2 regions of the Paenibacillus sp. AD87 genome follow, and region 2 is predicted to be linked to the other one. Evidence: riboswitches for the same ligand, from Rfam matches in the RefSeq annotation. Region 2 holds a riboswitch; the other holds the start of a gene.
What was found. Region 2 has a riboswitch for glycine ahead of sdaAB (L-serine ammonia-lyase, iron-sulfur-dependent subunit beta). Riboswitches for the same ligand answer to the same signal wherever they lie in the genome.
Positions count from the first base shown of each region.

Region 1 (16,336 bases), on a different contig from region 2:
GAAGAACACCATATTATAAATCGCTAGCAAAAACGTATTCCGGAACAAAGTCCAGAACTGCGGTTCCCCGAAGAAACGCTGGAAGTGCTTGAACCCTACCCAGTCGCTGCCCAGAATGCCCTTATAAGGCGTGTAATCCTGAAAAGCCATCGTAATACCGTACATGGGTATGTATTTGAAAATAACAAAGTAGAGCACGCCCGGTATCAACATAATATAGAGCCACCGGTTTTTGATGATGTCCCTCCACAGCAGGTTTTTGTCACTGCGGGTAGCGGGTCGTGTCCGAGCCGCCGTTTCGGCTTTCATAGTGTCTTCCTCCCCACATTGGAAACGATTACAAAATATCACTTCCTGAATTCATGTCTTCATTGTGGAGGATAAATGGGTAACTGGCTATCGTCTCGTTTTAGCTTCTTGTTTTCCCTTATACAGCAAGGGTTTAAGGCAATTGTAATTCTGAGCTACTCCCCTGAATGAACCACATTTAACCTCCGATATTCCTGTCTTAACTCTGCTGCAAACGCAGAATAAAGGCTGACCTTGAAACAAAGAAAAACCTGCCTGCCATGGCAGGCAGAGCAGGTTGCTTTTATCGCTGCTGCTCCCGGTATTTTCCGGGGGTAGTTCCCGTAATTTTACGAAATGTACGGATAAAAGCAGTAGGGTTGGTGTAATTGAGTTTCTCGGCAATCTCCGATATTTTCAGGTTGGTCGTCTGCAGCCAGGTTTTGGCTTTTTCCATCCGGTATTCGGCAAGGTATTCCGTAAAGTTCACACCAGCCTCCTTCTTGAACACACGGCTCAGATAGACTGGATGAAAATTCAGTTCTTCTGCGCAAGCTTCCAGCGACAATTCGCGATCATATCGCTCCTCGATCAGCCGAATCATGCGCCGGGCAATATTCAGATATTGAGATTCTTCCTGTTCACGCCAGAATCGAATGACAGGGTGAAATAAACATTTGCGGAACCAGTTCGTCATTTCATCCAATGTGGATAACTTGAGTAGTCGAGCCATAGAGGCCTTTTCGCCCAACACTTCCGCAACATTCCCACCCTGCTCCTGTACAAGCTGATACACACGGGACAACAGTTGAACCATGATAACGGGGTATTCGCTGAAGTGCAGCTTCTTGTCTGCAAGTAGACCGAGGTATTGCTTAAAGTACGCATCGGTTTTCTCCTCGTCCCCTTGCTTTAGTGCAGAAGCCAACTGGTCTTCAATCATCCTGAGCTGTGTATATAACGCTGCCTCCGTCTGACCGCGTGGCTGAATATCCTCGTAATGCAAAATAATACGGCTGCCCAAACTTACCCTGCCTTGCAGCGCCTCACGACTCTCCTGGTAAGCCCTTGGTGAATCACCTATTGCAGAGTAAGAGCGACTAATACCGATACTTACAGGCAGATTCAGATAGGTCACGACCCGCTCACGGATCAATTCGGCTTGAGTGTGCATCCACTCTTTTAGCTGTACTTCATCATCAAGCACGGATGCCAGCACCGTAACCTGGGCGTCATCAATCATGACAGGTGCGAAACGAATCTCAGAGGGCAGCAGCTCACCAACCATATTGTTTAACGCAAACAGCAGCAGATCCCGGTCCTGCTCCTCATACCTTGTCCCTTCAAGGGTATCGATCTGAAGTGTAAGTAGCCCAAGTCTGGACCATGAGGTTGGAAAATCGTATAACTGACCCTGATATCTGAAGTCATCTTCCGATATTTTGCCTGTAAGCAGTTTTGTCATAAAAAATTCCTGCAAATGAACATGCTGGCCCTTCATCTGCTCACGCATCGTCTTTTCCGAGCTGAACAAGGTCGATAATCGCTCTTCGATGTATATAAATTCATCCTGACGGCGTCCCGACGGAGCCAATGGAGAATCCAGTCCTTTTGTAAACTGCAGAAGTCTGGAAATGGGAGAATACATCTTGCGACTGCCGTAGATGGCTACTAATCCCGTCAAACATAACATGACTAATGTAGCCACTCCCGTAACCAATGCAATTTTCTGCGATTGGGCGGTTATCTGACTCAGCGATACAACGGATACATACAACCAACCATTGAGTGGGGACTGCCGGTAGCTAACTGCCACCTGACTTCCCTCGACCTCTGCACTGAAGAAACCCTCCGACTGTCCCGTCGTTTGTACCTTTTCATGGATTTCCTGATTCAGCGTATCGTATTTCCCGTCTTGTTCTGTATCGTTGAGAAAATATTTTTGCTCCCGATCAAGGACGTACATATCCCCTGAATTCGGATTTCGACTTAGAAATGTACTTAGCTCTGTATCGGCTATGTCTATAACCAGAAATCCCTTGGGTTTCACATTCGTTGGTATCATCGGAATCTTGAATACCATGCTTACCACGTTGTCGGATGAAATAAGAGTAGGTGCGTGTTCTGGCGTTGCTTCACCAACTCCCGCCGATACCGGCACACTTTCTTTGGTTGAACTCACATTTTGCGTTACCCAGAACAGGCTGTTTGTATATTTCAAATAAGAGACTATCCGGTCCCGAATACTGAAATCATCCAATTTTCCAAAGGAACGCATCGAAACGACCCAGTCTTCATCCAGATTCACGAGATAGGCCTGATCGATATTAGTAACCGATTGCAGATTATTAAATCCGGAAGTCAGATCACGAATTTCCTGAAATTCGCTGCTGTCCAGCGGTTTTTTCATCGCTTGTAATACCAGTGGAGAATTCACATATTGGATGGACGATAATTGCAGGCTGCGCAATACTTGCTCTACCCGCATTTGGGTCTGATGCAGAATCTGCAAATTACTCTCCCGGACCTTCTGTTCAATGTCACGTGAAGCAATCGAATAGGAGACTGAACCAATAACAATGACCGGAAGGGCTCCGAGAATCATGGTAAAACAGAGCAAACGCAGCAGGTATTTAGGCAAAAAGAGCATCCTCCTTTGTGCATTTTGCGTTATTTGATCGAGAACGATTTCGGAATCACTACCCGATCTAATGCAAAACGTATGTATAATATCGCTTTCATTGGATTAATTTACTATTGTTATTTTAAAACCCATTGTTATTCAAGTCCACTATTTATTATTGAAGGTTGACTTCAAGGCAATTTCCAGTTTATATTGGTTGCATATTCCTCAATCAAAGGAGAGATTTTGATGTCGGTGAGCGTTCTTAACTAACTAGTTTCATATTCAGGAGTTTGGCCTTCGATTCACTTGTGCCTTGTGGCATACGTGTATTTCATGATGCGCCATTACCCTGTACTTAGTTAAGAACAGCGGATATCATAAATCGCCTCCGGGATTGTACGTGTCCGGGTCTATTTCCGCGCTGTGTTCAGCGTGGATTTTTTTGTATAGACCTATAACGGGCCCTACTTTCCCGTACGTTAAGGGCGGAGAATGACGTTTGTTCATTCTCCGCCCTTTTTGCGTTTTCCGGGAATATGTCCCATCGCTTTAACCGAAATTCCATTTTATATCCAAGGAGAGATCAAGCATGAATGAAAAAACGTTAACCAGTCTGGGTTATCCCCAAATTCAAAAAAACGTTGCAGCCTGTGCCCTATCCTATTTGGGCAAACGTTACGCAAGAGACATGAAGCCAATGGTCGACGCTTCTCTGATTCAAATGCGGCTAGAAGAGACCGCTGAAGCGGCTGCTTTGATTCGTTACGGTGCCAGTGTGCCCATTCCTTCACTGGATGGCATGGAGACCATCATGGATCTGCTCGGCACCGGTTATTTATTTACGGAACGTGATTTCAGCAATCTCGCCCAATTTCTGCGCAGCTGCGCACAGCTTATGAAATACATGGAGGGCAAATCCGAAGTGGCCCCCACAGTTAGTCGCTACGCTTCATCCATGATATGGATGGAATCCCTGCTGAGCGAGATTGAACGCTGTATCCATAGTGGACGCATTCAGGATCAAGCGAGCAAGGAGCTGATACGTATTCGTAAAAAAATGACGGTGAATGAGGAACGCTTGAAGCGCAAGCTGGATTCTCTAATAAGCAAACACCGCTCCATCATGCAGGAAAATGTGATTAGTCAGCGTGGTGGAAGAACCGTGCTGCCCATTAAGAAAGAATTCCGCAAGCACGTTAAAGGCAGTGTGCTGGATGAATCAGGAAGTGGCCAAACCGTATATATTGAGCCTGCTGAATTAGTAGGCCTGCAAATGGAGCTGTCTTCACTGCAAGCCGAGGAATCACGGGAGGAGATGAAAATCCTCGGTGACTTAACCTCCCTCGCAGAGTCTTATAATCGTGAAATTTCGTTAAATACGGAAACGGTAGGGATTCTGGATTTCCTATTTGCCAAAGCGAAATATGCGGCCACCATGGATGGACGAACTGTACGCGTCAATGCCATTGGACGTGTTCGGCTTCATCATGCCCGCCATCCGTTTATGGGTGCATCCATGGTTCCGCTTGAATTTGCAATTGGTCAAACATATTCCTCACTAATCATTACCGGGCCGAATACGGGTGGCAAAACGGTTGCACTCAAAACATTGGGTCTGCTCACATTGATGATGCAATCTGGTCTGCTTGTGCCTGTCGCTGAAGATGGCGAGATGGCCGTGTATCATGAAATTGCTGTTGATATCGGCGATGGACAGAGCATGGAGCAAGCACTCAGTACCTTTTCTGCACATATTCGCAACATGATTGGCATCCTGGAGCAAGCCGATTCATCAACACTTGTGCTTATTGACGAGATGGCCTCCGGTACCGATCCCGGTGAGGGAGTGGGACTCTCGATCGCCATGCTGGAGGAGCTGCACAGCCGTGGAGCTACCGTTATCGCCACAACCCATTTTGGGGAAATCAAACATTTTGCAGCTGCCACGCCTGGATTTGAGAATGCACGAATGGAATTCGATACGGTCTCTCTTCAACCTCTTTATCGATTGCGGATCGGAGAAGCCGGAGACAGCTATGCCTATTCCATTGCACTGAAACTGGGTATGCCACAGCGTATTATTGAGCGATCCAAGCTCATTTCAGATCAGGGTGTCCCGCAAAGTGTCTCTTCCAGCTTCACTTCATCCGTGCCTAACGTAAATTCGACGTCATCGCAAATAAACAGCACGGTTGAACAAGAACAATTGAATAAAACAAGGAACACGATGAAACCTGTCAGCCCGTCCGTACAGACTGGAACGAGAAAGCAATCTGATCGGCCTGAAACATTAGAACCCACCTCCCCTGTCAAAGCATTCCGAAAAGGGGATCGCGTCTATGCAGCTTATCTGAACCAGTCAGGCATCGTCTGTGATGTGGAGGATAGTCGCGGAAATATCGGAGTCATGCTGCGTGGGCGCAAGGTCAAAATTCACAAGAAACGCCTGACCTTGCACATCTCCGCAGATGAACTATATCCGGGTGACTATGACCTCGACATTGTGCTGGAGTCCAAAGAGAACCGAAAGAAACGCAAACTGATGAGTCGCAAGCATGTGGAAGGACTGAAAATTGAATTGCCCCCTGAAGAATAACCACAGGATTGATATAATGGGTTGAGTTGCTATACTTTAATAAACCTATCGATCGTTCGTGGTTAGAAATTTATCGGGGAAGGAAGACTCGTATGTCTGTTGAGCAGGATACAAAGAAAGTCACTCCAGAAGTTCTTGTATGTCCTTTATGCGGTGAGGCCAATGGCTGCTCCTATGCGGCTGGTCGTCCTCATTCAGAATGCTGGTGTAACCGGGCTGTGTTCCCAGAAGGGGTATTTGACCCCATTCCGGCAGACCAGCGCAGGAAGTCCTGCATCTGCGAGGCATGTCTGGATACGTATAAAAAGAAGACAGAGCAAAATAAAGAGCCCCACAGTTAACCCTGTGAGGCTCTTCTTCAATCAATATTATTTTGTATTGAAATACAGAACGTTACTTCTGCATTTGTTGATAATGCGCTACAGCCTGCTTCAGTACAGGATGACTCTCATCCATGGACGTATACTGGCTGAGTGCTGCTGCAATCCCTTTTTGCTGGATCGTAGTCTGGAGTTCCACCGCTTCCGGGTCTTCCGATACGTCAAACTTGCAGGCTGCTGCCATACCCATCGCCAAAAGTGTTGTCTCTGTTCCATACTCGTAAGCCTGGAGAGCTGGGCGAACCAGACGGTCATTCGGGGACAGTTTCCGCAGTGGAGAACGTCCTACACGAGTTACCTCATCCGTCAGATGCGGGTTAACGAACCGTTCCAATATTTTGGCAATGTACAACTGATGATCGTCGGCATTGAATCCAAAACGCTTCACCAAAACGGCTCCGGTTTCCTGCAAGGCACCATATACGATGGATTTGACTTTTTCATCGGCAATAGCCTTCTGAATTGTATCAAACCCGTTCACATATCCAATATAAGCGACAATACAGTGTCCCGTATTTACGGTAAACAGCTTCCGTTCGATATAAGGCTCCAGATCATCCACATACATTACACCCTCAACCGGTTTGAACGCAGGAGCCATTTGTGAACGGTCAACAACCCATTCATAGAAAGGCTCTACCTGTACATGCAATGGATCTTCATGATGCTGAATCGGCACAATCCGATCTACGGCAGAGTCCGGGAAATACACGTACTGATCCGCAAGCAGGCGAGTCCGCTCATCAAGCAGGCCATATACATGTTCTTTCAGCTGAGTGCTGGCTCCAATTGCATTTTCACAGGCAATAATATGAAGGGGTTGGAAGACATCGCCCGTTCCCAGTCTGGACGTAAGTCCTTTGGCAATACCGGGAGCAATATGTTTCAGAATGTTCACGCCCACTGCAGTTGTGATCAGTTCAGCTTCTGCAACATTCTGAGCAACGGTATCCAGATTGGTTCCATCGATTGCACTCACACCGGTAACTGTCTCCAGGTCTTTGGCCTCGTTAGCCAGTTCAACCGTATACTCTCCACGCTGCTCTAGAGCCTTAACCAGCTCCTGGTTAACGTCCGAGAAAACAACATTGTAGCCTGCACGGGACAGAATCAAACCGATAAAGCCACGTCCAATATTACCTGCTCCAAAGTGAAGGGCCTTCATAGTTCCATTTCACTTTCCAAAATAGTGATGACTTCTTCGGCGGTTTGAGCATGACGCAAAGCTTCCATGTTCTCTTCCTCGGCGCAGATGACTGCGATGCTGGTCAGGATCTCCATATGTTCTCCACCTTGAGCGGCGATACCAATTACCATATACGCTTTTTCTTCCCCAAAATCAACACCTTGCGGGAACTGAATGACGGAAATGCCTGTGGACAGGATGAATGATTTGGATTCCTTCGTGCCGTGTGGAATCGCAAGTCCGTTGCCGACATACGTGGAGACAATCTCTTCACGCTCCAGCATTTTGTCGATGTATTCAGCGGTGATATGTCCCGCGTCTTTCAAAATTTGACCTGCCATACGAATCGCTTCGTATTTGTCCTGAGCCGTTGCATTCATGATGACTTTATCTTTAGTTAACACACTCATGTTTGAATACCTCCAATTTCGGTTTTGCTGCGGTAAAATCCCGCAAGTTCTTGGGACAAGTAATGAATAAGATCATCCCGGTTGCCTTTTTCAAGTAATGCAATCATTTCTTCCTGCAACAATAGCGCACTGATCTCACTCAGTACCTCCAAACTTTCCTTCGATAACTGTCTGGGTCCAAGCATCAAGAGCACATGGCTGACACCTGCCGGGTCTTCCGGCGTGCGTAGAAGCGGCTCTGTCAATTGGAACAGCGTAATTGAAGGACTGTGAATGCCATCACTGCGTGTATGAAACAGAGCGAGGGAAGTTCCGGGAATCTTCTGACTTCCAACAGCTTCACGCTCCTCCAGCAGCCTGGCAATCTCATCTGGATTATTCAATACACCGGATTGATGCAAAACGCTGCACATGGCGTAAGCCGTTTCTAAAAATCCGATCTCCTGATTATCCAGCGGGAACACCTGAAACTTGCCGATTATCTGTACGATTTCAATCAGGGTCGCTTCCAGTCCAACCGGATCGGAAATTCGTCCTGTTGTCCTTGAGTCTGCTTCAGGTGGGGGACTATGTTCCCGCTGAAGCGTCGTTGTCCTGATGAAATGTCTTAAACGTTCACTTTCTTCTGCCGTCAGCAGTGGGCTCACCTTGTAGTATTGATGTTTATCCATCGGCAGATCCACGGTAGAGAGAACCAGATCATATTCCGTCTTTGGGATACGCGCGGCTTCATACCAGGACACGCTGTCCACAATCCGAATTTCGGGAATTTCCTTGGACAGACGGCTCGATAACATCCGTGAAGATCCAATCCCACTCGTACAGACGACGACAGCCCTGATTTCACGCTTCAGCACCCGCAGCCGTTCAATGGAAGCACCGAAGTGCATTACCAAAAATCCGATCTCCTCATCCGGCACATCCGTATTGGGCCAAGCCTCTCGCACGGCTTTCTTTACATCCTCAAACAGTGATTCATAATCTTTGCGGATCTGCTGAAGCAACGGATTACGGATGAGCTGCCGCCCATCCATTCGTTCCAGCACCGGCTCTATATGGGCAATCAGACCTTCACGAAGCAGACGATCCTCATGGAACGAATAATGAGTTTTCTCCTGCATTCGATCTGTAAGAGAACGAACCATGTCGAGTAAGACCAGATCGTCTATGGGCAGTAGACGCGAGGAATGAATCGATTGCTCGATTTCAACTAGCAGCCTGTGAAAATAAGCCTGCTCCTCGCCGACAAACTCCAGCCCAAGCTGGGCAGATAGAACGCCGCACAACCGTGAAGCCAAATATTCCGGCACCTTCCGCTCATCTTGCAGAGGATTCCCAACGTCATTTTTGTCCTGTTGTGTGCCCCGACCTATGCCAAAACCTTTTCGAATCCGCACGACCGCTACAGACAATTGGATCAGCAGCTTCATGTATTGACGTTCCGGGATATTTTCCAACCACTCAATATCCGGCTGCCATAATGCATTTTCGACCGTAAGTACATCCTCATGCCCTATCATTTCCAGAAGTTTGCTGTTTACTTTGGAAACTCCCTGCTCCGCTTGTCTACCGAATAAATCGGATTCATCCAGATATTCAAGAGCGAGCGCAGAAATAGCCATGCGATGAGCCAGCTCGCTTCCATTGATCTTGACCCCATATCCACGTCTGCGAACCAGCTTCAATCCAGCCAGCTGAATGCGTGGTTCCAGATCGTCCAGATCGTTGCTTGCCGTAGACACGGTTACCTTCAGATCTGAGGCCAATGCAAGCAGCTTCACAGGCTCGGATTCATCCAGCAAAATACAAAGCATGAAGAGTTTACGCTCTTCGGGCGTAAACTCCACATATTCGTTAAGCTCAAGTTGTTGACGCAATACGGCCAAATCATCGGAACCGGGATCAATTCGAACCCCGGTTCCCGATTTTTTTTCCAATCTCATGCCAAGGGGCTCAAGCCATTGTTCAATCATCTGCAACTCTCGATGTACGGTACGAGTGCTTACTTTGACCGCAACAGCTATATCGCCAGCAGTTACCTCATGAGGATGCTCCAGCAGGAACTCCACGATCTCACGCTGTCTCCTTGTAATATTACTCATCAGGAGTCGGATTTGAGGCGCTCCACCAGTGCCTCATATTCAGGACTCTTCAGGAAGTTATCGATGGAAATATGCTCTGCATTTGGAGCCACGGATTTGGCCCGGTCAGTCAATGTTTTCTGTGTGATGACGATGTCGGCATCTTGTGGAATCTCACTGATCGCCGTGTTGGTTACAGCGACATCCACACCGGCTGCCTTCATTTTCTTCCGCAGAATCGAGGCACCCATGGCACTCGAACCCATACCTGCATCACAGGAGAATACAATTTTATTGATATCCGTTTTTACTGCCGAAGAAGCAATATCGGCTGCACGGTCAGCTTCACGATTGTCTTTATCAACGGTGAGGTTGCCCGTTTTGCCCTGATTTTTCATATCTTTCATGCGGTTGGAAGCACTATCCAGATCTTCGTCATCCTTCTGTTTACCTGTTTTGAGCAGTATGGATGCCACGAGGAAGGAGATGACCGCAGCTACGGCTACCCCGGCAAACATGCCAAGATATCCGCCCTTAGGTGTTAACAATGAGTAGGCAATGATACTTCCCGGTGACGGTGCAGATACCAAACCAGCTCCTGTCAGCATGAAGGTCAATGTACCCGCCACACCACCAGCCATCGCAGCCAGAATCAGTATCGGTCTCATCAGAATGTAAGGGAAATAAATCTCGTGAATCCCGCCAAAGAAATGAATGATTACAGCACCTGGAGCGGAAGATTTGGCTGATCCGCGACCGAAGAAGCAGTATGCCAGCAAAATGCCGAGTCCAGGTCCTGGGTTGGATTCAAGCATGAATAATACGGATTGCCCCAGTTCTCTTGCTTGATCCGTACCAATCGGTGTCAGAATCCCATGGTTGATGGCATTGTTCAGGAATAATACTTTTCCTGGCTCAATGATCAGGTTGACCAGCGGGAGAAGACCAGCATTCATCAAAGCTTCTACCCCAGCCGATAACACCTTGCTAATCGCTTCAACGAAAGGCCCGATGCCTTTAAGGGCTAGAAGGGCCAAAATCCCACCAATAATACCAGCGGAGAAGTTGTTAACCAGCATCTCAAACCCTGATTTGATTTTGCCATCGACAGCTTTGTCAAATTTCTTAATGACCCAAGCTCCCAATGGTCCGGCAATCATAGCGCCAAGGAACATTGGAATGTCACTGCCGACAATAACCCCGATGGTCATTATTGCACCGACTACACCACCACGTTGGCCGTGTACCATGGTACCGCCTGTGTAACCGATAAGCAAAGGCAGCAAATATTTGATCATTGGATCAACCAGCAATGCAAAATCTGCGTTAGGGAACCATCCTTTTGGAATGAACAATGCCGTAATCAAACCCCAGGCGATAAATGCACCCATGTTCGGCATAACCATACCACTCAGGAAACGTCCAAACTTCTGAACGCCGACCCGTATTCCTCCGCTTTTTTCGGACTTTGCGTCCACTGAACTCATATTGAAAACCTCCTCAACATATTAAACCTTAATTCCACTGAATTTTGACAACGATGATCCAGACGAACAAAGGTACAAATCTTCAATAAATCTTAATTTACAACCATATCGTAAATGAAAACGGTATCTTCTACAACGAAATGAAAACCTACTTCCGTCATGAACGTTGATGACAAGATTTAAATTTAAAGGATTGTCCCATGTTTAAACTTTGTATATGGAATGGAACCTGTTATTCCCTTTCATGTATCATACCCACGAAATGCCCCATTTTAATGACAAATGAAATTGTAAATTTCTTCTATTTAAATGAGCTGTTTCTATCTCAATTAGAAATAATGATGAAACACGTTAGATTGATATTTATTCCATCTACTTAGTCGAGTAACAACGAAAAAAACGCAATTGCCTCATCCTGTCCCAGGTGAGGCAATTGCGCCTAAGTATTCTCCGAATGAGCTGTATCACCATCCGGATCTATAATCAATCGATTCATTTTTATTACGTTAAACGAACTTTTCCATTAAGCTGAAACTCCGTATCTAGCGGAAATTTGTACCTTAATATTATTCCGTATGTTTACGATACGCATCCGCGTTCATCAATGTGGAAAGTGCTGCTGTGAGGTCGCCCTCAACACGAATCTCGATCATCCAGCCTTCCTCATATGGGGAGTTGTTAACCAGCTCCGGGGAATCCTGCAATGCATCATTCACAGCAATAATCGTTCCACTGACAGGAGAAAACAAATCCGAAACGGTTTTGACGGATTCAATCGTTCCAATGCCGTCTTCCGCTTTTACATCCGATTCAAGGTCAGGCAATTCTACAAACACAATGTCACCCAGCTGATGCTGCGCGAACTCGGTAATGCCAATACGTACGGTATCCTCCCCTACGGTCTGCACCCATTCGTGCTCTTCACTGTACAGGAAATCACTTTTCAATTCGCTCATCGATATCCGCCTCGCTTTTCATTAATGAGTGCATGCGTTTCTTTGACCTTAACCTTTTTCCCAGAACATAGCGTATGATATTTTCGATTCAAATGTCAAGATACCTCACAATTTATTTGTTTTTCTTCCTTATATGCCTGTAACTCAAATGGACCCTCCCTACATATAATGGTGAATATTAGAAAAGTAAGCGCACTCTTTATAAATAGACGAACATTTTAATGTTAATTAAAAATTTCATTCGGATTTTTTGTTCATATCTATGATATCGTTCTTGACATCAATAGACGATTCAGGCTTTAATGAGAGTAGTAAATGTGTTTAATTGGTCTATGCAATACCCGCGGATGAATGTAAAGGGAGAGATTACCCTTGACACCCGAATCAGGGTGTACATGCGGTAACGCCGAAGGAGTAAGCCACCGACAAGCGGAGGTGAATCTCTCAGGCAAAAGGACTTTTACGGGACGCAACTCTGGAGAGCATCTAATCGCCCTGTATGGGCGTTATGATCACCCAAGGGGAAACCTGCTGCATCATGCGGCGGGGTAACTCTCAGGTACCAAGGACAGAGCCTAAGAATACAGCGTGCTTCTGGCATGCCGATTCTTTGGCCTGTCCTTTTCCTTTTTCCCAAAAAAACGAAAACAGGTTATAGAGCGGCGCTGCCTATAGCGTCCTTACCTTACTTTTATAATAAAATATGATGCCAGATTCATTGATCCACGGTTATACACTCGGCCGGTTGACGGCCCATGACGAGGTGATTGGATGTCCGATTTGCTTAGAACCCCACTCTTTCCACTCTATCAGCAATATGAAGGCGTACGATGCATTGATTTTGGTGGCTGGGAGCTCCCGGTACAATTCAGTGGAATTCAGAAAGAGCACGAAGCGGTGCGAGAACGTGCCGGATTATTTGATGTATCCCACATGGGCGAATTCACCGTACAAGGTGAACACGCAGAAGCTTTTTTACAGCACATGACCACTAATGATGTAACAACACTCGTTCCCGGTCAGGCCCAATACACGTTAATGTGTTATCCGGATGGCGGCGTGGTCGATGATCTGCTGATCTATAAACTGAAAGACCAGCATTATATGCTGGTGGTTAACGCCTCCAACATCGACAAGGACTGGGCATGGCTGCAACAGCACATGACGCCAGGCGTAACGATGACCAATGATTCGGATCAAACGGCGCTGCTTGCTCTGCAAGGTCCGCTGGCAGTGGATATTCTCAGAGCGGTGACAGACACCGATGTGTCTTCGATTGAGCCTTTCCGCTTTGTGGCAAATGCGAAGGTATGTGGCGTTACATTGCTGTTATCCCGCACCGGATATACGGGTGAAGATGGCTTTGAGCTCTATGTTCCCGCGGAACAAGCTGCTGAGGTCTGGAACGGATTGATGCAAGCCGGAGAAGGTCACGAACTCGTTCCGACAGGACTGGGTGCCCGGGATACGCTGCGCTTTGAAGCCAAGCTGCCCCTGTATGGACAGGAATTGTCTGCAACCATCACACCGCTGGAGGCTGGCGTAGGTATGTTTGTGAAGCTAAATGCAGGACCGTTTATCGGACATGAAGCCTTGTTGCAGCAAAAAAATGATGGGCCTGCCCGAAAGCTGGTCGGCATCGAAGTGCTGGAGCGCGGCATCCCTCGTCCTCATTATCCCATTTACGCCGAAGGCGTACAGATTGGTGAAGTAACCACAGGCACCCAGTCGCCTACGTTAAAACGTAATCTGGGGCTGGCCTTGATTGACAGCAAATATGCTGCACTGGGTACCCCGCTGGAGATTGAGATTCGTGGCAAGAAACTGAAAGCCGAGGTCGTGAAGACCCCTTTTCATAAACGGACACGTGCGCCAAAGACACCTACTCAAGGAGCTGATCAAGCATGAGCAAGCATCGCTACATCCCCATGACCGAGCAGGATCAGAGTGCCATGCTGGCAACCATCGGCGTGGAAACGATTGAGGATCTGTTCCATGACATTCCACAGGAGATTCGCTATCAGGGCGAACTGCCTGTTTCCTCCAAACTGGATGAATACGCACTGACACGTCATATGTCGAAGCAAGCGGCAGCGAATGCCAACTTCGAGACACACGCCAGTTTCCTGGGTGCAGGCATTTATGATCACCACGTTCCCTCCGTCATTAATCATGTAATTTCCCGTTCCGAGTTCTATACAGCCTATACACCCTATCAACCCGAGATCAGCCAAGGAGAATTGCAGGCGATTTTCGAGTTTCAATCCTACATCTGTGAGTTGACAGGCATGGCTGTAGCCAATGCCAGCATGTACGATGGTGCAACTGCATTTGCGGAAGCAGGCAATCTGGCCGCAGCGGCAACCCGCCGCAAACAGCTGATTGTGTCACGTACCGTGCACCCCGAATCCCGTCAGGTATTGCAAGCTTATGCTCACGGCCTCAATCTGGAGATTGTTGAGATTGGATATCAAAATGGTGTAACAGACTGGGATGCCCTGCAAGCCGCCGTGTCCGATGACACCGCAGCCGTCATGATCCAGAGCCCGAACTTCTTCGGCGCCGTGGAAAATGTAAAACAGGCCGCAGACCTTGCGCATGCGCACAAGAGCCTGCTCGTGGTCAGCGCCAACCCGCTATCGCTGGGTCTGCTGGAAGCCCCAGGCAAGCTGGGTGCTGACATCGTCGTTGGCGACGCGCAGCCCCTTGGCATCGCCGCTTCACTCGGCGGCCCAACATGCGGATACTTCGCCGTATCCCAAGCTCATATGCGCCGAATTCCTGGCCGAATTGTAGGCCAGACAACGGACCGCAACGGCAAGCGTGGTTTTGTACTCACGCTGCAAGCACGGGAACAGCATATCCGCCGTGAAAAGGCGACGTCCAACATCTGTTCCAACCAGGCGTTACTCGCGCTGAGCGCCTCTGTATATATGTCCATTATGGGTAAACAAGGCATGATCGACGTCGCTGATTTGAATTTGCAAAAGAGCCATTATGCCCTTAACACGCTTACCGCAATTCCAGGCGTCTCTCTTACGTTTACCGCACCTACGTTCAATGAGTTTGTTATCCAACTGCCTGAAGGAACAAATGTGGAACCACTGCAACTGAAATTGCTGGATGCAGGTTTCATTGGCGGCTATGAGCTTGGACGTGATTATCCGGAGCTCGCCGGACATATGCTGATTGCAGTTACTGAACGACGCAGCAAGGAAGAGATCGACGAATTCGCACGTGTATTGGAGGGATCGCTGTGACTCAGGAAACGACAACAAAGACAACGACGACATCAGCACAAGGACAATCGGAAACGGTAACCTCTATCTCCACTTCGGGCCAACCTGAAACTATCACAACAGACACTAACCAGGCTGCCTCTCCAGCACCGGAGCAATCGTTGATTTTTGAACTCAGCAGTCCGGGTCGGGTCGCTTATTCGTTGCCTGAATGCGACGTTCCCCGTCAAGCTGTGGATTCCCTGATTCCCCGGGAAATGCTTCGGTCGGAAGCAGCAGCATTGCCTGAGGTTTTTGAAGTTGACGTCATTCGCCATTACACTGCCCTGTCTCGTCGTAATTTCGGGATAGATAACGGATTCTATCCGCTGGGCTCTTGTACGATGAAATATAATCCGAAGATTAATGAGGATGTGGCCCGTTACAACGGGTTCGCCAAAATTCATCCCTATCAGCATGAATCCAGCATTCAAGGTGCACTTGAACTGCTCTACACGTTGCAAAATGACCTTGCCGGACTAACCGGTATGGATGCCGTTACGCTCCAACCAGCTGCTGGCGCACATGGCGAATGGACTGGGCTCATGATGATCCGTGCCTACCACGAAGGCCGTGGTGAACAGCGCACGAAAGTTATCGTACCGGACTCTTCTCACGGGACCAACCCGGCAAGTGCCACAGTAGCAGGTTTCGAAACGGTAACGATCCCTTCCCGCGCAGACGGGCTCGTAGATCTGGACGCACTTCGCGCAGCTGTTGGTTCGGACACCGCAGCACTCATGCTGACTAACCCGAACACACTCGGACTTTTCGAAAAAGACATTCAGGAGATTGCCTCCATTGTGCACCAGGCAGGTGGCTTGCTGTATTACGATGGAGCCAACTCCAATGCCATTATGGGCATCACCCGACCTGGCGATATGGGCTTCGACGTAGTGCATCTGAATTTGCATAAAACGATGAGTACTCCGCACGGCGGAGGTGGACCTGGTGCCGGCCCGGTTGGCGTGAAGAGCCGCTTGATTCCGTTTCTGCCGAAACCGATGGTCATCAAAAATGATGAGGGCATATATGCATTGGATCGCGA
Region 1 covers NZ_LXQN01000007.1:416,862-433,197, reverse strand. Annotated here, with positions in the region: gene gpAD87_RS02055 (ABC transporter permease) at 1-309, opposite strand, end outside; gene gpAD87_RS02050 (helix-turn-helix domain-containing protein) at 593-2,929, opposite strand; gene gpAD87_RS02045 (endonuclease MutS2) at 3,504-5,510, shown strand; gene gpAD87_RS02040 (cysteine-rich CWC family protein) at 5,603-5,851, shown strand; gene gpAD87_RS02035 (mannitol-1-phosphate 5-dehydrogenase) at 5,904-7,055, opposite strand; gene gpAD87_RS02030 (PTS sugar transporter subunit IIA) at 7,052-7,486, opposite strand; gene gpAD87_RS02025 (BglG family transcription antiterminator) at 7,483-9,588, opposite strand; gene gpAD87_RS02020 (PTS mannitol transporter subunit IICB) at 9,588-11,054, opposite strand; gene gcvH (glycine cleavage system protein GcvH) at 11,621-12,010, opposite strand; glycine riboswitch at 12,358-12,480, shown strand; glycine riboswitch at 12,484-12,584, shown strand; gene gcvT (glycine cleavage system aminomethyltransferase GcvT) at 12,782-13,918, shown strand; gene gcvPA (aminomethyl-transferring glycine dehydrogenase subunit GcvPA) at 13,915-15,270, shown strand; gene gcvPB (aminomethyl-transferring glycine dehydrogenase subunit GcvPB) at 15,363-16,336, shown strand, end outside.
Region 1: linked by a shared signal. The riboswitch ahead of gcvT (glycine cleavage system aminomethyltransferase GcvT) and the one ahead of sdaAB (L-serine ammonia-lyase, iron-sulfur-dependent subunit beta) in region 2 are both predicted to bind glycine.

Region 2 (16,336 bases):
TGACGACGATGAGACGAATGACAAGAACTATTTCACCCCGTATAAAATTTTAGACAAAAAAGTTACCGATGAGAGTGGCAAAGAGCACACCATCAAGGTGGGTGTCATCGGATTTGTACCACCACAAGTAATGCAGTGGGACAGCGCTAATCTGGAAGGCAAAGTCATTGCCAAAGACATTATCGCTACTGCGAAAAAATTCATTCCTAAAATGAAGGCTGAAGGTGCCGACATTATTGTAGCTATTCCTCACTCCGGTTTTGAAGATATTCCGCAAACGGATCTGATGGAAAACTCAGTATTGTATCTGAGCCAGGTTGAAGGCATTAATGCCATTCTGTTCGGACATGCCCATAAAGTATTCCCAAGCGCTGATTTTGCCGGTAAAAAAGGTGTAGACCTTGAAAAAGGTACAATCAATGGCGTTCCTGCTGTAGAGCCAGGCTTCTGGGGTGACCACCTTGGAATTATCGATCTGGATCTGGAACTGGTAGACGGCAAATGGAAAGTGGCAGACTCCAAAGTGGAGGCACGCCCAATCTATGACACAGCCAACAAAAAAGCTCTGGTAGATGCTGATCAAGAGATCGTTGATGCTGTTCATGACGAACATGAAGGTACGCTTGAGTATGTGCGTGGCCCAGTCGGCGAAACGACAGCTCCAATCAACAGCTTCTTTGCACTGGTTCAGGATGATCCATCCATTCAGATCGTAACCAATGCACAGAAATGGTATGTTGAAAAACATATGCAAGGAACAGAATACGAAGATATTCCTGTATTGTCTGCAGGAGCTCCGTTCAAAGCAGGCGGACGTTCAGGTGCATCGTATTACACGAATATCCCTAAAGGCACCATTGCGATTAAAAACGTAGCTGACTTGTACGTGTATCCAAATACGGTACATGCCGTGTTGGTTAATGGCGCTGAGCTGAAAGAATGGTTGGAATGGTCTGCTGGCCAATTTAACCAGATCGATCCGGCAAAAGGTGGACAGCAACAATTGGTCAATATGGACTTCCCAACGTATAACTTCGACGTTATCGATGGTGTTACGTACCAAATTGATGTAACACAACCAGCGAAATACGATGGCAAAGCAACGATTGTAAATGCTTCAGCCAACCGGATTAAAGACCTGAGCTTCAATGGTAAACCGGTTGATCCTGCTCAAAAATTCATCGTGGCAACGAATAACTATCGTGCTTCTTCGTCCAAATTGGCTAACCCAGACGGTAAACGTATCGTCTTGGCTGCACCGGATGAGAACCGTCAAGTGATCATTGATTACATCCGTGAGAACAAAACGATTAACCCGGCAGCAGATGGCAACTGGTCGCTTGCACCAATTAAGCCTTCTGCAGGTGTAACGGCAGCTGCACTTAACGATCTTGAAGTGGTATTCGCGTCTTCCCCAGATGCCAAAGCATTGGTTGAAGCGAACCCGGCGATGTCCTTTATTGGGACAAACAAAGATGGTTTTGCTGAGTATGGCTTGAAATTGACAGGAGAAGCAACAACGACTCCAGAAACAGGTACGGAGCCTGCTCCAACGCCTACGAAACCAGACCCAACTCCAACTAAACCTACAACCAAGCCACAACCTGAGAAACCAGCAGGCGGCAAAGTGGTTCATGTAGTGAAAAAAGGAGATAACCTCTACCGCATCGGCTTGAAATACGGTGTGGACTGGCGCAAGCTGGTTTCCGTAAATAAAATTACAAATGTGCATAATCTTAAAGTTGGACAGAAAATCGTAATTCCCGCTTCTTAAGATTAATTAGCGGTAAATGAAGACCGACAGTCATCAGACTGTCGGTCTTTTTAATGCTATGCTGATACGTTAATGCATCAGTAACCGTCATAGTTGATGTCATCAAAACAGTAGAGATAAATTTCAAGACCCATGCTATAATATTTACAAACTTTGGGTATATACCAGTAAACATTAATGAGATAGAATCACAAACTGGCAAGGGGGTTCTACATGAATTGCAGTGGCTGCAGTCCAATTCATCCTATAGAGGATCAAGGTACCCTGTATATGCGTCCCATCTCCCCCGCTTTGCTGGAAGCACTGCAAAAGCAGGGAAGACATATCGAACATTCGGATGAACTCATCTGGATGCATTTTTTGAATCTTGAATCTGTAAAACGTTGTATTGAGGATATTCTCAAGATTGAAGCGACCCTGCCAGATATGTTAACGGTTCAGGTCACTCCACTGTATGGCCAGGCCGATGCTGATAGCTGGATTAGTCTATCCATGCAGGAAGCTCGCCTCAAACATGCTGATCTGGTTTCTGTTATTCTGGAACATCAATTCAGCAGTCATATGCAGCCAATCGTAGATGCATCGGAGCAGATTATCGGATTTGAATTTTTACTTCGTCCTGCTGAACAGGGTAGACCCTTCAGTGCATATGAATTATTTGAAGTTGCAAGGGATACCGGATTGCATTCTTTTCTGGATCGGACAGCACGTGTTGCTGCCATCGAGACGAGTGCCGTTCTTTTACCGCATGGTGTCAAACGTTTTGTGAATTTCCTGCCTTCCTCCATCTATAACCCCGAATACTGCCTGACGCACACATTTGAGACGATTGAACGCCTTTCGCTAGACCCTAAGGATTTTGTGTTTGAAGTGGTGGAAACGGAACAGATTCAGCATATGTCCATCTTGCAGCATATTTTTGAGGTGTATCGTTCTCATGGAATGTCGGTTGCCTTGGATGACGTGGGGGCCGGATTCTCGACGATCGAAGTAATGAATCGGCTGAAGCCGGATTTTGTCAAAATAGATCGGAGCCTCATTGATCATTGTGATCATGATTTGAACAAACAGCAGCAAATTATCAATATTGTTGAGATGTCGCGTCGATTTGAGGGGCGGGTACTTGCCGAAGGCATTGAACGAATCGAGGAATTTGATTTCTGTCGATCCGTGGGTATTGATTTGGCACAAGGGTATTATTTTGGTAAGCCAACCGCATATCCGCCACAAGGTCCCTACGGAAAAACATCTGCATAAACAATAAAATACGGATGTACCAACAAGTCACTTCGCATGATCGGAGTGGCTTGTTTGTCATGCTATGTAAATTTATAAATACGCTCATCCAACCGATATATAGGATAGGCCTTTAGATTAGATGGGCGTCTATGTGACACCTTATTTAATTAGATTGGGGAGGTCCTACATAAAAAAGAAAAAGGGCAGATTTATATTTGGAGGGGGAGAAGCAAAATGGGGAACATTCAGGGGAATGAGCAAGTTAAGGCAGCAACCAAGCCAGCCAAGCCAAAAGATAATAAACCGAAAAAGAAAAACAAAAAGGGCTTCGTCTGGAGCATAAGGAACAAATTATTGGTATCCTTCCTGGCGGTTCTGCTCTTGCCGAGTCTAGCCATTGGGATCGTTACGCTGATTATCGCTGATAATACGGTGGAAGACCAACTGATGGACAGTGCCAAACAAAGTGTAGACACAACGAATTCAATCATTGGGACACATGTGGATGCGAAGATTCATGATATCAATTATTTTGCCAGTTTGATTGAGAAAGACATGATTAAAGGACAAAATGAAAGTCCTGAGCTTGAAATGAAATTGAAACAGTATCTGGGTTTACATCCGGATGCTTTAAATATTTTTGTGGGAACCAAAGAGGGAGTCATGGTCCGTGGTAAGGAATCTGCGGGAAGCTCACAAGGGTCGCCCTATGATCCCCGGGAACGCGAATGGTACAAGCTAGCAATAGAGAAGCCAGGCACTACAGTAGTTTCACCTGTATCCAAAAATACGGACGGCATTGCTGTTGTTTTTGTCTCCAAAACGCTTGATGATCAATCCGGTGTTATTGGTTTATCCATGAATCTAACAGAACTGCGAAAACAGGCATCCATTAAGGTTGGCAAAGAAGGGTATGTCGTCATCTTGGATGCAGACAAAAATTATGTCGTATCTCCAGTCGTGGAAGCCGGTACACAAGAACCAACAACTGTGCTGGATCCAATGTATGAGAGCAAGGAAGGTGAGTTCAGTTATATCTATAATGATGATGCCAAAACCATGATTTTCTCTACTAATGAGGAAACCGGGTGGAAGATTGGTGGCACAATGTTCCAAAGTGAAGTATCCAATGCAAGTAAAGACATTCGTGTAACTACTTTAATAGTTATTCTGGTTGCCACATTGCTTACTCTGATCTTCATTATTTGGTTTACACGTTCGATGCTGCGTCCGATTAAACGTCTGCAGGAATCCGCCAGATCCGTAAGTAAAGGCGACCTGACGGTAAAATTGGACACAGGACGCAAAGATGAGGTAGGCGATCTGGCGAAATACTTTGAACGGATGGTCGACAATCTGCGCATGATGATTCTGGGTGTACAGGAAACAGCAGAGCAGGTATCTGCCTCCTCACAGGAATTGTCCGCTAGTGCGGATCAAACAACCAAAGCTATTGAGCATTCAACGATGGCAATTCAGGAACTTGCCGAGGGTGCCGAGCAGCAAGTGAAGAGTGTAACGGATGGATCGGGACAAATGAGCCAAATGGCGGAAGATGTTCGCATGATGTCTGAGCGAGTGCAATCCATTACAACGAATATGCGGCATACATCTGGAGCAGCGCATTCAGGTAATGAGGCTGCAGGTCAGGCAGTAGAGCAGATGAATAGCATTCAGGAAACGGTGGAACAACTGGCGACCGTGGTTCAGTCACTGAATGCACGGTCCGTTGAGATTGGCAGCATGGTAGATGTGATTGCCACGATCTCGAAACAAACTAATCTACTGGCCCTGAATGCTTCCATTGAAGCGGCAAGAGCGGGTGACGCTGGCCGTGGCTTCGCAGTTGTAGCGGGAGAGGTGCGGAAGCTTGCGGAAGAATCGGGAAGCTCGGCAGCACAAATTGGTGAACTGGTTCATAATATTCGTCTGGATATGGATGCTGCTCTAAACGCTATGAATGCAGCTCAGACTCGGGTTGGAGACGGACTTCAAGCTGTGAACACTTCTGGACAATCCTTCGCACAGATTCGGGAGGCTGTGGAGGATGCTGCTCATACGCTGGATGATTTGTCCGAAACGACGAAGCAATTGGAGAGTGGCGCTTCCAACGTTGCCAAAGCAATGAACGATATATCCATTGTGACCCAAGAATCTGCTGCGAATACAGAATCCGTCTCGGCATCTTCTCAGGAACAGCTGGCATCTGTAGAGGAGATCGCTTCGTCTTCAGCACATCTGAACAGTATGGCGGAGCAACTACAAGGATTGTTGGGTATGTTCAAAATGGTGGAGGACACGCCGAAGGATGGGGACAAGTCCTAACCATTAGACGATATCTTTTAACGCAGTTTCTATAGAGATTAGAAGGAAATAAAGATAGACATTTCTCCTGCAGCCCTGTATAACTATAGCGTCTGGTTAATCCGCAAGAATTGCGGTGTAATCATATCTGGCAGGCCATTCTCATATCATGCTCCAAAACATGATGAATACAGCGGCGCAGGAGGCTTTATGACATATGTAGCAATTCTGATTTTTGTCCTGACCATCACATTGGTTATCTGGCAACCACGGGGGTTGGGTATTGGTTGGTCCGCCATGGGTGGGGCTTTGCTAGCATTGATGTGTGGTGTCGTCAGTCTGAACGATGCATCTGATGTGGCATCCATTGTATGGAATGCAACGCTCGCTTTTGTCGGCATTATCATGATTTCATTAATACTCGATGAGACAGGTTTCTTCGAATGGGCCGCTCTTCATATGGCAAGGTTGGCAGGAGGAAATGGACGTAGGCTCTTTATCTATTCCATTTTGCTCGGCGCGGCGGTGTCGGCGCTCTTCGCCAATGATGGTGCAGCGCTAATCCTCACCCCGATTGTGCTCGCGATGGTACGTGCATTGAAGTTCCATGAGCGCATGGTACTCGCCTTTGTTATGGCTAGTGGATTTATCGCGGATACAACGTCGTTGCCGCTGGTCGTCAGCAACCTGGTGAATATCGTATCTGCGGATTATTTCGGTATTACATTTGTGGAATATGCGGTGCGGATGATTGTGCCTAATCTCTTTTCCATCGTGGCGAGTACCGGGATGCTGTTCTTGTTTTATCGCAAAAGCATCCCGCTTCGCTACGATATTTCTGCAGCACGTGATCCACGGGAAGCTATTCGTGATCCGCGGATGTTCCGCATCGCCTGGTTCATGCTGGTGCTGCTGCTCGTGGCCTATGCCTCCAGTGAGTTTTTGCCGATTCCCGTATCGGTTATCGTCGGCGCCGTAGCACTTTTGTTCGCTATATTGGCAAGAAAGAGCGAAGCTGTGGACCTGAAACGCGTGATCAAGGAAGCACCATGGTCCATTGTCGTGTTCTCGGTGGGCATGTATATCGTGGTGTATGGACTGCGTAATGCCGGCTTAACCGATCATTTGAGCCGCTGGCTTGATGCCATCGCAGACCATGGTTTGTTAGCTGCCTCAGTGGGAATGGGCATGATCGCTGCGATATTGTCATCTTTAATGAACAACTTGCCCACCGTTTTAATTAACGCATTGGCGATTCAGGGTGCACACACCGAAGGTATTGTACGTGAGGCGCTAATCTATGCCAATGTGATTGGTTCCGATCTGGGTCCCAAAATGACGCCAATCGGTTCACTTGCCACACTACTGTGGCTGCATGTGCTGTCCCGCAAAGGTGTAAAGATTACATGGGGATATTATTTCAAGGCAGGCATCATCTTAACCATTCCCACACTATTAATCACCTTGGCCGGATTGGCATTATGGCTATGGATTCTGGGTTAATAAAATCGCATTTTACATTAACAATCATCATATGATCCAACTTATTGTAGAAAGCTGCTCTCATTTGCTGGTGCTACCTACCAGCTATGAGGCAGTTTTTTTGTTTCTTCTATAGAAGAAACAAATTCTCTTTTTACATTACATGTACACAATGGCCAGCCTTCTACAGTGCTGGCCTTCTTTTTTGCCATCCCCCAGTCTGAGGATTAAAATGCCTGAGACACAACCAGCGCTGACACAGCGCAGGGAACGGAACGATTGTGTAAACGCGAAGCTTATTCTGTGTAAGGATTTTACCTGTAAGAAAGGTCAAAATTATCATTAGTTCTTAATGGGTAGATAAAACACCGAACGTAGTGGAGGGGACGGGACGGGACGGAATCGATTCTGAAGAAGCGAAGCGTTCGCCTTTGTCTCCGAGTTTTAACATTATACATATCAAATCAAAAAAAATTGGAGACAACAGCGATCGGAAGAACGATCCGTAACCGGAACGGCCAGTCGAAAGTATTAGCGACTTATTCATTATGTAATAAAAATCTGGACACAATACGGATTGAAACAACGTCAGTTCCCGGAGCGGCCACTTCAGCGCAATTTGTAACAGATGCATTTCAATCCAGTAAACATTTTTAACATTGCGTTTACAAAACATTGATTTTGAGATGACATAACGCAACTACAATGAATAAAGAGTTGATGGTGAACAAAAATAAAAGCAAATCGCCGTCACTAATTTGGGGGAGGAAAACAAAACATGTTTAAAAAGTTGCCGTTCATTTTGATGACCTTAACGTTCGTACTGGTACTCGCAGCATGCGGATCGAAAAATGACGCTGGTACAGAGGGAAGCAATGGTTCCACAGGAGAAACTGCTACTGAACTTAGTGGTAACATTCTCGCTGTTGGATCAACAGCACTGCAACCTCTGGTAGAGCAAGCTGGACAAAAATTTATGGCAGTTGATGAATATAAGAACGTGATGGTACAAGTGCAAGGCGGCGGTAGTGGTACAGGTCTGACACAAGTATCCGAAGGACAAGCTACAATCGGTAACTCTGACGTATTTGCAGAAGAGAAAATCGATGACGCAGCAAAAGTAAGCGAACTGAAAGACCACCAAGTGGCTGTTGTAGCCATCGCTCCAGTAAGCAACAAAGATGCAGGTGTACAAGATTTGACGAAGCAACAACTGATCGACATTTTCTCTGGTAAAATCACAAACTGGAAAGATGTTGGCGGTAAAGATCAAGCCATCGTTATCGTAAACCGTCCTAGCAGCTCCGGTACTCGTGCAACATTCGAGAACTTTGCACTGGGAACAAAAGTGGAAGATATCCAAGGTTCTATTCAGGAAGATTCCTCCGGTACAGTTAAAAAGCTCGTAGCTGAAACGCCGGGCGCTATTGGTTACTTGGCTCTGTCCTACCTGGATGACAGCCTGCAAGTTTTGAAATACGAAGGTGTAGAAGCAACGGTTGAGAACGTAGAAGCAGGAACTTATCCGGTATGGGCTTACGAGCACATGTACACTAAAGGTGACCCGGATGCAGCAACAAAAGCATTCCTCGACTACATCCTGAGTGACGAAATTCAACAAAACGACGTGACGGAGCTTGGTTACATCCCAGTATCCGGCATGAAAGTAAAACGTGACGCAGCAGGCACTGTGACTCAATAATCTTTGAACTTGCGCATACAGCGAGAGAGGCGGACCTAGGTCCTGCCTCTTTGCGCGGTTTGCTCTGGATTAATCCCATATTTTGCATGAATTCTACTATAGAAGGATGGTTGTTATGGAACAGACCGAAGGGGGAACGGTAATGAACAACAAGTTGAAACCGCGCCGGCCCTTGAGAGAGAAGCATTATTGGGAAGAGTGGACGGGACGGATCTATACGTCGATTTGTGTCGTTTTCCTGATCGTTGTCATGTTTTCCATCGTTTATTTTGTAGCGTCCAAAGGCTTGTCGACCTTTTTCCAGAATGGCGTAAGTTTACGCGAATTTTTATCCGGAAAAACGTGGAACCCAACGGGGGAACCCGCTGCCTACGGAGCGTTGCCGTTCATTACCGGTTCATTCATAACAACATTGCTTGCAGCTCTGATTGCAAGTCCGCTTAGCTTGTGTGCAGCGCTCTTCATGACCGAGATTGTACCAGGTAAAGGTAAAAAGATATTGCAACCTGCGATTGAATTGCTGTCTGGTATTCCTTCCGTTGTGTACGGGTTTATCGGTCTCAGTGTTATCGTTCCTTTATTGCGCAGCATGTTTGGCGGAGCCGGCGTCGGGATTGCAGCCGGATGTTTGGTTCTGTCTGTTATGATTTTGCCTACCGTAACAAGCATTATGGCAGATGCACTGTCTGCACTGCCGAAAGGTCTGCGTGAATCATCCTACGCACTGGGGGCAACTCGCTGGCAAACGATTTACCGTGTCATTATCCCGACGGTTCTTCCAGCTTTGCTGACAGGGATTGTACTGGGTATGGCTCGCGCATTTGGTGAAGCTCTTGCCGTACAGATGGTCATCGGGAATGCGCCGCATGTACCGACATCACTGCTCGAATCGGCTTCAACGTTAACGAGTGTAATCACCTTGAGTATGGGTAACACCACGATGGGATCTGTTCATAATAATGCACTGTGGAGTATGGCGCTTGTCCTGCTGGTGATGACCTTTGTCTTCGTCATTCTGGTTCGCCTGCTTGAAAGGAGGAACCGGGTATGAAAATGAAGGCTAAAACGGTAGATAAAGTTGCCACATCCGTTATCGTTGTTCTGGCCCTGTTCATTGTTGTTCTCTTGCTCGGTTTGCTTGGCTTCATTCTGGTACGTGGGATTGGCCAGATTAACTGGCACTTCCTGACCAGTTCACCACAGTTACTCAAAGGTGGAGGCGGGATTGGACCGCAATTATTCAACTCGATTTTCCTGCTTGTTCTGACCCTGATTATTACCATCCCTCTCGGATGGGGTGGCGGTATTTATATGGCTGAGTACGCCAAGCCGGGCCGGATCACAAGTTTTATTCGACTGGTTGTCGAAGTGTTATCCTCGTTCCCGTCTATCGTTATTGGTTTGTTCGGACTCTTGTTAATTGTTAATAAATTTGGTCTCGGATTCTCCTTATTATCGGGTGCCATGGCCTTGGCTATATTCAATCTTCCACTCATGGTGCGGACAACGGAGCAAGCGTTCCGGGCCGTTCCAAAAGAGCAGAAGGAAGCAGGTCTTGCACTCGGATTGTCCAAATGGAAAATTATTACTTCCATTCTGCTGCCTGTGGCATTGCCAAGCTTAATCACGGGTACGATCCTGGCATCGGGCCGGATCTTCGGTGAAGCAGCAGCCCTGATGTTCACAGCAGGTATGAGTAGTCCACCGCTGGACTTCACGGACTGGAATCCAACGAGTCCAAGATCGCCGATCAATCCATTGCGTCCGGCAGAGACGCTGGCCGTGCACATCTGGAAAGTAAACAGTGAAGGCATTGGCCCGGATTCCAAAGAAGTAGCAGCTGGCGCTTCAGCCGTGCTTGTACTTCTCGTACTGGCGTTCAATCTGAGTGCACGCTGGATCGGTCGGGTGGTTTACCGCCGCATGACAGCTTCGAAATAAGGAGGAACGAACATGGCCATACCTTTTGGTACGGAACAGTTAAGCATATATTATGGGCATTTTCAGGCAGTTAAGCAGATCAGCCTGACTTTTCCCGAAGCCAGTGTAACGGCACTCATTGGACCATCCGGCTGTGGTAAATCCACGTTCCTGCGGTCGCTCAACCGAATGAACGACGAGATTGCCGGTTCCCGCACCGAGGGACATATCTGGATGGATGGCAATGATCTGAATGAGCCGGGCACAGATGTAATCAAGCTTCGTCAGAAGATCGGCATGGTGTGGCAGAAGCCGAACCCTTTCCACAAGTCTATCTACAACAATATCGCGTTTGGCCCCCGCTACCGCGGTATCAAGAACAAGAAGGCACTGGATGAAATTGTGGAAAAAAGCTTGCGTCGCGCTGCGCTCTGGGACGAAGTGAAGGACAGACTGAATGAATCTGCCCTGGCCCTTTCGGGTGGGCAACAGCAGCGGCTCTGTATCGCCCGCGCGTTGTCGGTTGATCCGCAGATTTTGCTGCTCGATGAGCCGGCATCTGCGCTTGACCCGGTATCAACGGGTAAGGTGGAGGAGTTGATCTCGGAGCTCAAGAAGGAGCTGCGGATCGTGATTGTTACCCATAATATGCAGCAGGCGGCACGCATCTCGGATTATACAGCTTATTTTTATCTGGGAAGCATGATTGAGCACGGGGATACGGAACATATTTTCACCAACCCGGACAATCGTCTGACTCAAGAATATATTATGGGACGTTTCGGTTAACTGTTAAATTGGATGGAGTATGAGATCGATGATAGATTTATAGAGATAGAAGGAAGCATAACACTCGGGCGAGGTCGTTCGGGGGTTATGCTTTTTTACATCATTCTACATATGGAATAGTTTGCCAAAATAAAAACAATCATGCTACGATATTTGTGAGCACCACCTTTAATTTGATAAGAGAAGGAGATGTGGATCATAACTACCCATAAGATTGCCCATGACACCATGGCAACTGAAATTATCTCGCATTATTCCATAGAAAAGCCTTCAATTTCCTTTATCCGACATAATGAAAATCTAACGTATCAGGTGGTTGATGAATCAACCGGAGAGAAGTACCTATTGCGTATACATAAAGCCGCTTTTGCAAGCATGACGGGCATCCAGCATACACGACCTGCACTTGAAGCAGAGATGAATCTACTTTATGAATTACGGGCTACCAGACCATTGCGGGTGCAGACTCCTGTACGCAATACATCGGATGAGTGGGTCACCGTCTGGTTGGACGAAGCAGGAGAAGAGATCTGTTGTACTGTTCTGGAATGGATTGAGGGCAGGGATATTAAGCAGGGAGAACGTCTGACAACAGCGCAGATTCATGATTTGGGCGTACAGTTGCAGACGTTGCACCAATATGGACGACGACCAACGGGAGCTCCTGAGCCTCAGGTGGGTTCACTGAAGTCTGAAAGCGGGCAGCAGACGAATGACCGTGAACAGCACGCTGATAAGGCGATCATCTCAGATATATATAACGATAGCCCTGCCTTAGAGCAAATGGGAGTAAGACCAGCCTATGGCTCGATCAAAGAGAATCTGGTCATGTTGGAGCAATTGGAGGAAGGCGTTAGACGTGGTATCTTTACTCCTGAAGATTTCGATCTGATTCGTGAGACGTTTGAGAACATTAACAGGCAACTCGAAGCGTATCCGCAGAATGCCGAGACATGGGGAGTGATTCACGGGGACATCACCCGCGGTAATCTGCTAGTGACGGATCAGGGTATATCTATGATTGATTTTTGTTTATACGGTTATGGCTACTATCTCTTTGATGCCGGAGGTGCGGCTACGATTTTCAATCGGGAGGAACGGGATGTCTTCCTATCGGGATATACGGAGCAGACAGGACCACTGACGAAGCGTGATATTCGGTTAATGGAAGGATTCATGCTGATCTTTACGTTCGGCTATTTTGCATTTCAGATGGAGAATGAGTCCAGGTACGAATGGATGAAAGAGCGAATGCCTCTTATATGCAGCAAATTTTGCAAACCATATGTACAGAACGAGAGTATTTTCTATGAGTTATAATTTGTGATTTCTAGTGGGTGGGTAGCGCTATGAAGAACATTCGTGCAAAGAGAGTTGCATCGAAGGGGCAGTCTGGTGGCTGGAAGCATGCCGGATTGCTGCTTAGCGGAGTGGGCATATCCAATCTGGGTGATTTCATATATATTGTGGCGATTAACCTGATGGTATTGAATATGACACAGTCTCCAGCGGCAGTCGCAGGGTTGTGGATTATCTCGCCGATTGCTTCGGTGTGCACTAAGTTTTGGTCAGGCAGCCTGATTGATCGTTATGATCAGCGACAGCTGATGATTGGTGCTGATATGCTACGGGCATTGTTGGTGGCGGCGCTCCCACTGATGTCCAGCCTATGGATGATGTACGCAGTGATGTTTCTGATCAGCATGTCTTCATCTATATTTGTCCCTTCCTCTCAGGTATACATTACCCGGTTGGTACCTGCTGAACGGCGCAAGCGCTTCAATTCCCTACAAGCCCTGATCAGCTCAGGGGCATTTATTACCGGCCCAGCAGTTGCAGGAGTGATGCTAATTTATTTATCTCCGGCGGCAGCCATTTATGCCAATGCGGTTTCCTTTGCTGCTTCTGCGTTGATTCTAATGTTTCTTCCCAAACTGGGCATTGGAGAACAGAATATAGGGACGGGAAGCAGACTCACACCTCGGATGATTGCCCAGGATTGGAGAGCTGTACTGAGCTTCAGCCGAAAGTCGGGCTACGTGGTCGGTATATATGCCCTGTTCCAGATTATTCTGGTGGTCGGCATGTCGCTGGATGCCCAGGAAGTGGTGTTTATCCGTCAGGTGATGAACCTGCCTGAATCACAGTACGGAGCATTAATGAGTATCACCGGAATCGGTTATTTGGCAGGTTCCATGCTGGTTTGGATGTTCGCCAAACATTTGCCGATCCGTCACATGATGGGTGGCGGTGTACTTCTGGTCGCGCTGGGTTATTTTCTGTTCTCCCGTTCATTATCGTTTGAGCTGGCGGCGGTTGCCTTTATTCTGCTCGGTCTGTGCTCCGCACTGGCGAATACGGGCCTGGTTACCTTTTATCAAAATAATATCCCTGTCGATCTGATGGGGCGAATGAGCAGTGTACTTGGACTAGTGTTAAGTATGCTACAGGTGGCTTCCATTTTGATTGCAGGCGTAGTGGCCGAGCAGTTGTCACTTCGTATGGTATATACAGTTGTATCCGGGGTTATGCTGCTGGCTGCGTTGGGATTGTGGGTGACGAGTATGCTTCCTTCCCGAAGCAGGTATTACGATGAACCATCGAAGCCCAAGGCGATGGTGGGGTGACAGGCAGAAATACGGCAATTCTAGTACAGAATAAAGGTTACCTGAATACCCGAACCGTTCTGTGGAACATAACATAAATAGTATTAAACACTGATAGTCACTAATAGAAAATGAACAATGTATACGCTTTCGAGATGAAACGCATTAACACATTCATGTGATGAAAGTTTACAGTTCGTTAATTTATTTAGTGTATAAAATGGAAAAAAGCAAATATTCACAAAGAAATCGTTAAGTTTGTTGACACTGATCTTCCGGTCGATTAATCTTAATGAGAAAGTATTAAAAACTTCAATTATCGTTCTGTTACAAGATCAGAATGGTTCCATACAGCGAATGATAGCGAGCGGGAGAGACCTGGGCATGTCGAGTAAAATGGCAGCTGTCGGGCACCGAAGGAGCAAGCTGCTACGCACCCGGCGCAGTGGTTAATCTCTCAGGTAAATGTACCATCGTTGGACGCAACTCTGGAGAGTGCGCGAAACTGCGCCACCCAAGGGGTATATGGTCAAGCAGCACGGTGTGCAGGGTGACATCACCTGTGAATACAGGGATTGCATCGATCCGCCGCGCTGCTTATCATGAAACTCTCAGGTATCGAGGACAGAGAGAGGGCCTAGGGCCTTCTTCTGTCCTTTTTTGATGTCATCATTCAGTAATAAAGGAACATTATGGGTGTACGTCTGGATGAAAATGACGATTATAAATGGAGGGTTTGCGATGCGTTTTAAAGACGTTTTTTCAATTATTGGTCCGTCCATGACAGGTCCATCAAGTTCACATACGGCTGGAGCGGCAAGATTGGGGCGAATTGCCCGTCAGTGGCTGGGGTGCACGCCTGAACGCGCTCGATTAACACTGTATGGCTCGTTCGCCGATACGTATCAGGGGCATGGTACGGATCTTGCGTTAATCGGTGGCCTGCTTGATTATGTGACTGATGATCCACGTATACCGGATGCAGAACAATATGCAGAGGAAGTGGGTATGGAGGTAGAGTTTTTTACAAGCGGCCTGCCTGCTCCTCATCCGAATACGGTCAAGATTGAACTGTGGCATGGAGACCGTCAATGCTCACTAATTGGTGCTTCCATTGGCGGAGGTAGTGTATCGGTGCATGCATTGAATGATTTTCGTGTACAGATCAGCGGAGAGTTTCCCACACTTGTACTGCGCCATTCGGACAAAGCAGGAGTGCTCGCTTCCGTAACCTCCACCATCAGTTCGTCCGGGGTGAACATCGGGTACATGCAAGTGGATCGGAAAGCCCGGGATGGTGAAGCATTAACAGCGATGGAGATGGATGGTGTGCCGAATCCTGAGATGTTGAACCGTCTGCGGTCACTGGATCATATGCTGGACATTCGCGTGATTGATTTGAAGAGAGGGGTCGAGCCTGATGCGGTTTAAACATCTACATGAACTGAATACCATCTGTACAGCAGAATCCAAAACCATCGCCGAGCTGATGATCGAAGAGCAGGTTCAGGAGACGAATATCCCGGAAGCGGATGTTGTACGGCAGATGTCGGATTACTATCAGGTGATGAAGGAAGCTGTACACAAAGGGCTGACAGAAGATACGACATCACGCAGCGGTTTGACTGGCGGAGACGGCAAAAAAATGGCTGAGTACATTCGTAAAGGTGAGACTTGTTCTGGAGATGCTTCTGCACTGGCCATGGCGTATGCCCTTTGTGTATCGGAAGTGAATGCCTCCATGGGCCGGATCGTTGCCACACCAACAGCCGGTTCTTGCGGCATCATTCCGGGTGTGTTTATAAGCTCCCAAGAGCGTTTTGGCTGGAGTGACGAGCATCTGGTGAACGGTCTGTTCTGTGCGGGAGCGATTGGTTATGTCATTGCCAACAATTCATTTATCTCCGGTGCCGAGGGTGGCTGTCAGGCTGAAGTGGGTTCTGCCATCGGTATGGCCGCTGGAGCCATGGTGGAGCTGCGTGGAGGGACGCCGGAGCAAGTGGTTCATGCGGTTGGCCTCGCGTTAAAAAATACATTAGGCCTTATCTGCGATCCCGTCGCAGGCCTCGTGGAAATTCCGTGCATCGTGCGTAACGGACTGGGTGCCGTAACTGCGTTGGCTGCGGCCGACATGGCGCTGGCCGGGGTACGAAGTGCCATTCCTTCTGACGAAGTCATTGATGTCATGCTGGAAGTGGGCAGTGCGATGCCGAGCAGGCACCGTGAAACGGCCCAAGGTGGGCTTGCCCAAACACCGACAGGACGGAAAATGATGGAGAAGCTTGCTAAACCGAAGGCGAAGCGTGCGGAGCCTGAGATTGAAGCTGAGTCTCCTGCTGAAAATGAACCAGAAGCCAAGGCATAACATGCATGAACGTACATGAACTGAATTTAATTCGTGGAGCTTGATCATTAACGGTAATGATCTGCTCCCATCTTGATAAAAAAGCCGATACGAATTCTTCCTGGTGAAGAAGCGTATCGGCTTTTTTGTTGTTCCAACAAAGAAAAATAAAAAGG
Region 2 covers NZ_LXQN01000022.1:457,026-473,361, reverse strand. Annotated here, with positions in the region: gene gpAD87_RS30255 (bifunctional 2',3'-cyclic-nucleotide 2'-phosphodiesterase/3'-nucleotidase) at 1-1,774, shown strand, start outside; gene gpAD87_RS30250 (EAL domain-containing protein) at 1,988-3,031, shown strand; gene gpAD87_RS30245 (methyl-accepting chemotaxis protein) at 3,248-5,338, shown strand; gene gpAD87_RS30240 (arsenic transporter) at 5,528-6,820, shown strand; gene gpAD87_RS30235 (phosphate ABC transporter substrate-binding protein PstS family protein) at 7,578-8,501, shown strand; gene pstC (phosphate ABC transporter permease subunit PstC) at 8,644-9,552, shown strand; gene pstA (phosphate ABC transporter permease PstA) at 9,555-10,442, shown strand; gene pstB (phosphate ABC transporter ATP-binding protein PstB) at 10,455-11,210, shown strand; gene gpAD87_RS30215 (phosphotransferase enzyme family protein) at 11,400-12,530, shown strand; gene gpAD87_RS30210 (MFS transporter) at 12,560-13,837, shown strand; glycine riboswitch at 14,175-14,298, shown strand; glycine riboswitch at 14,303-14,446, shown strand; gene sdaAB (L-serine ammonia-lyase, iron-sulfur-dependent subunit beta) at 14,558-15,247, shown strand; gene sdaAA (L-serine ammonia-lyase, iron-sulfur-dependent, subunit alpha) at 15,237-16,181, shown strand.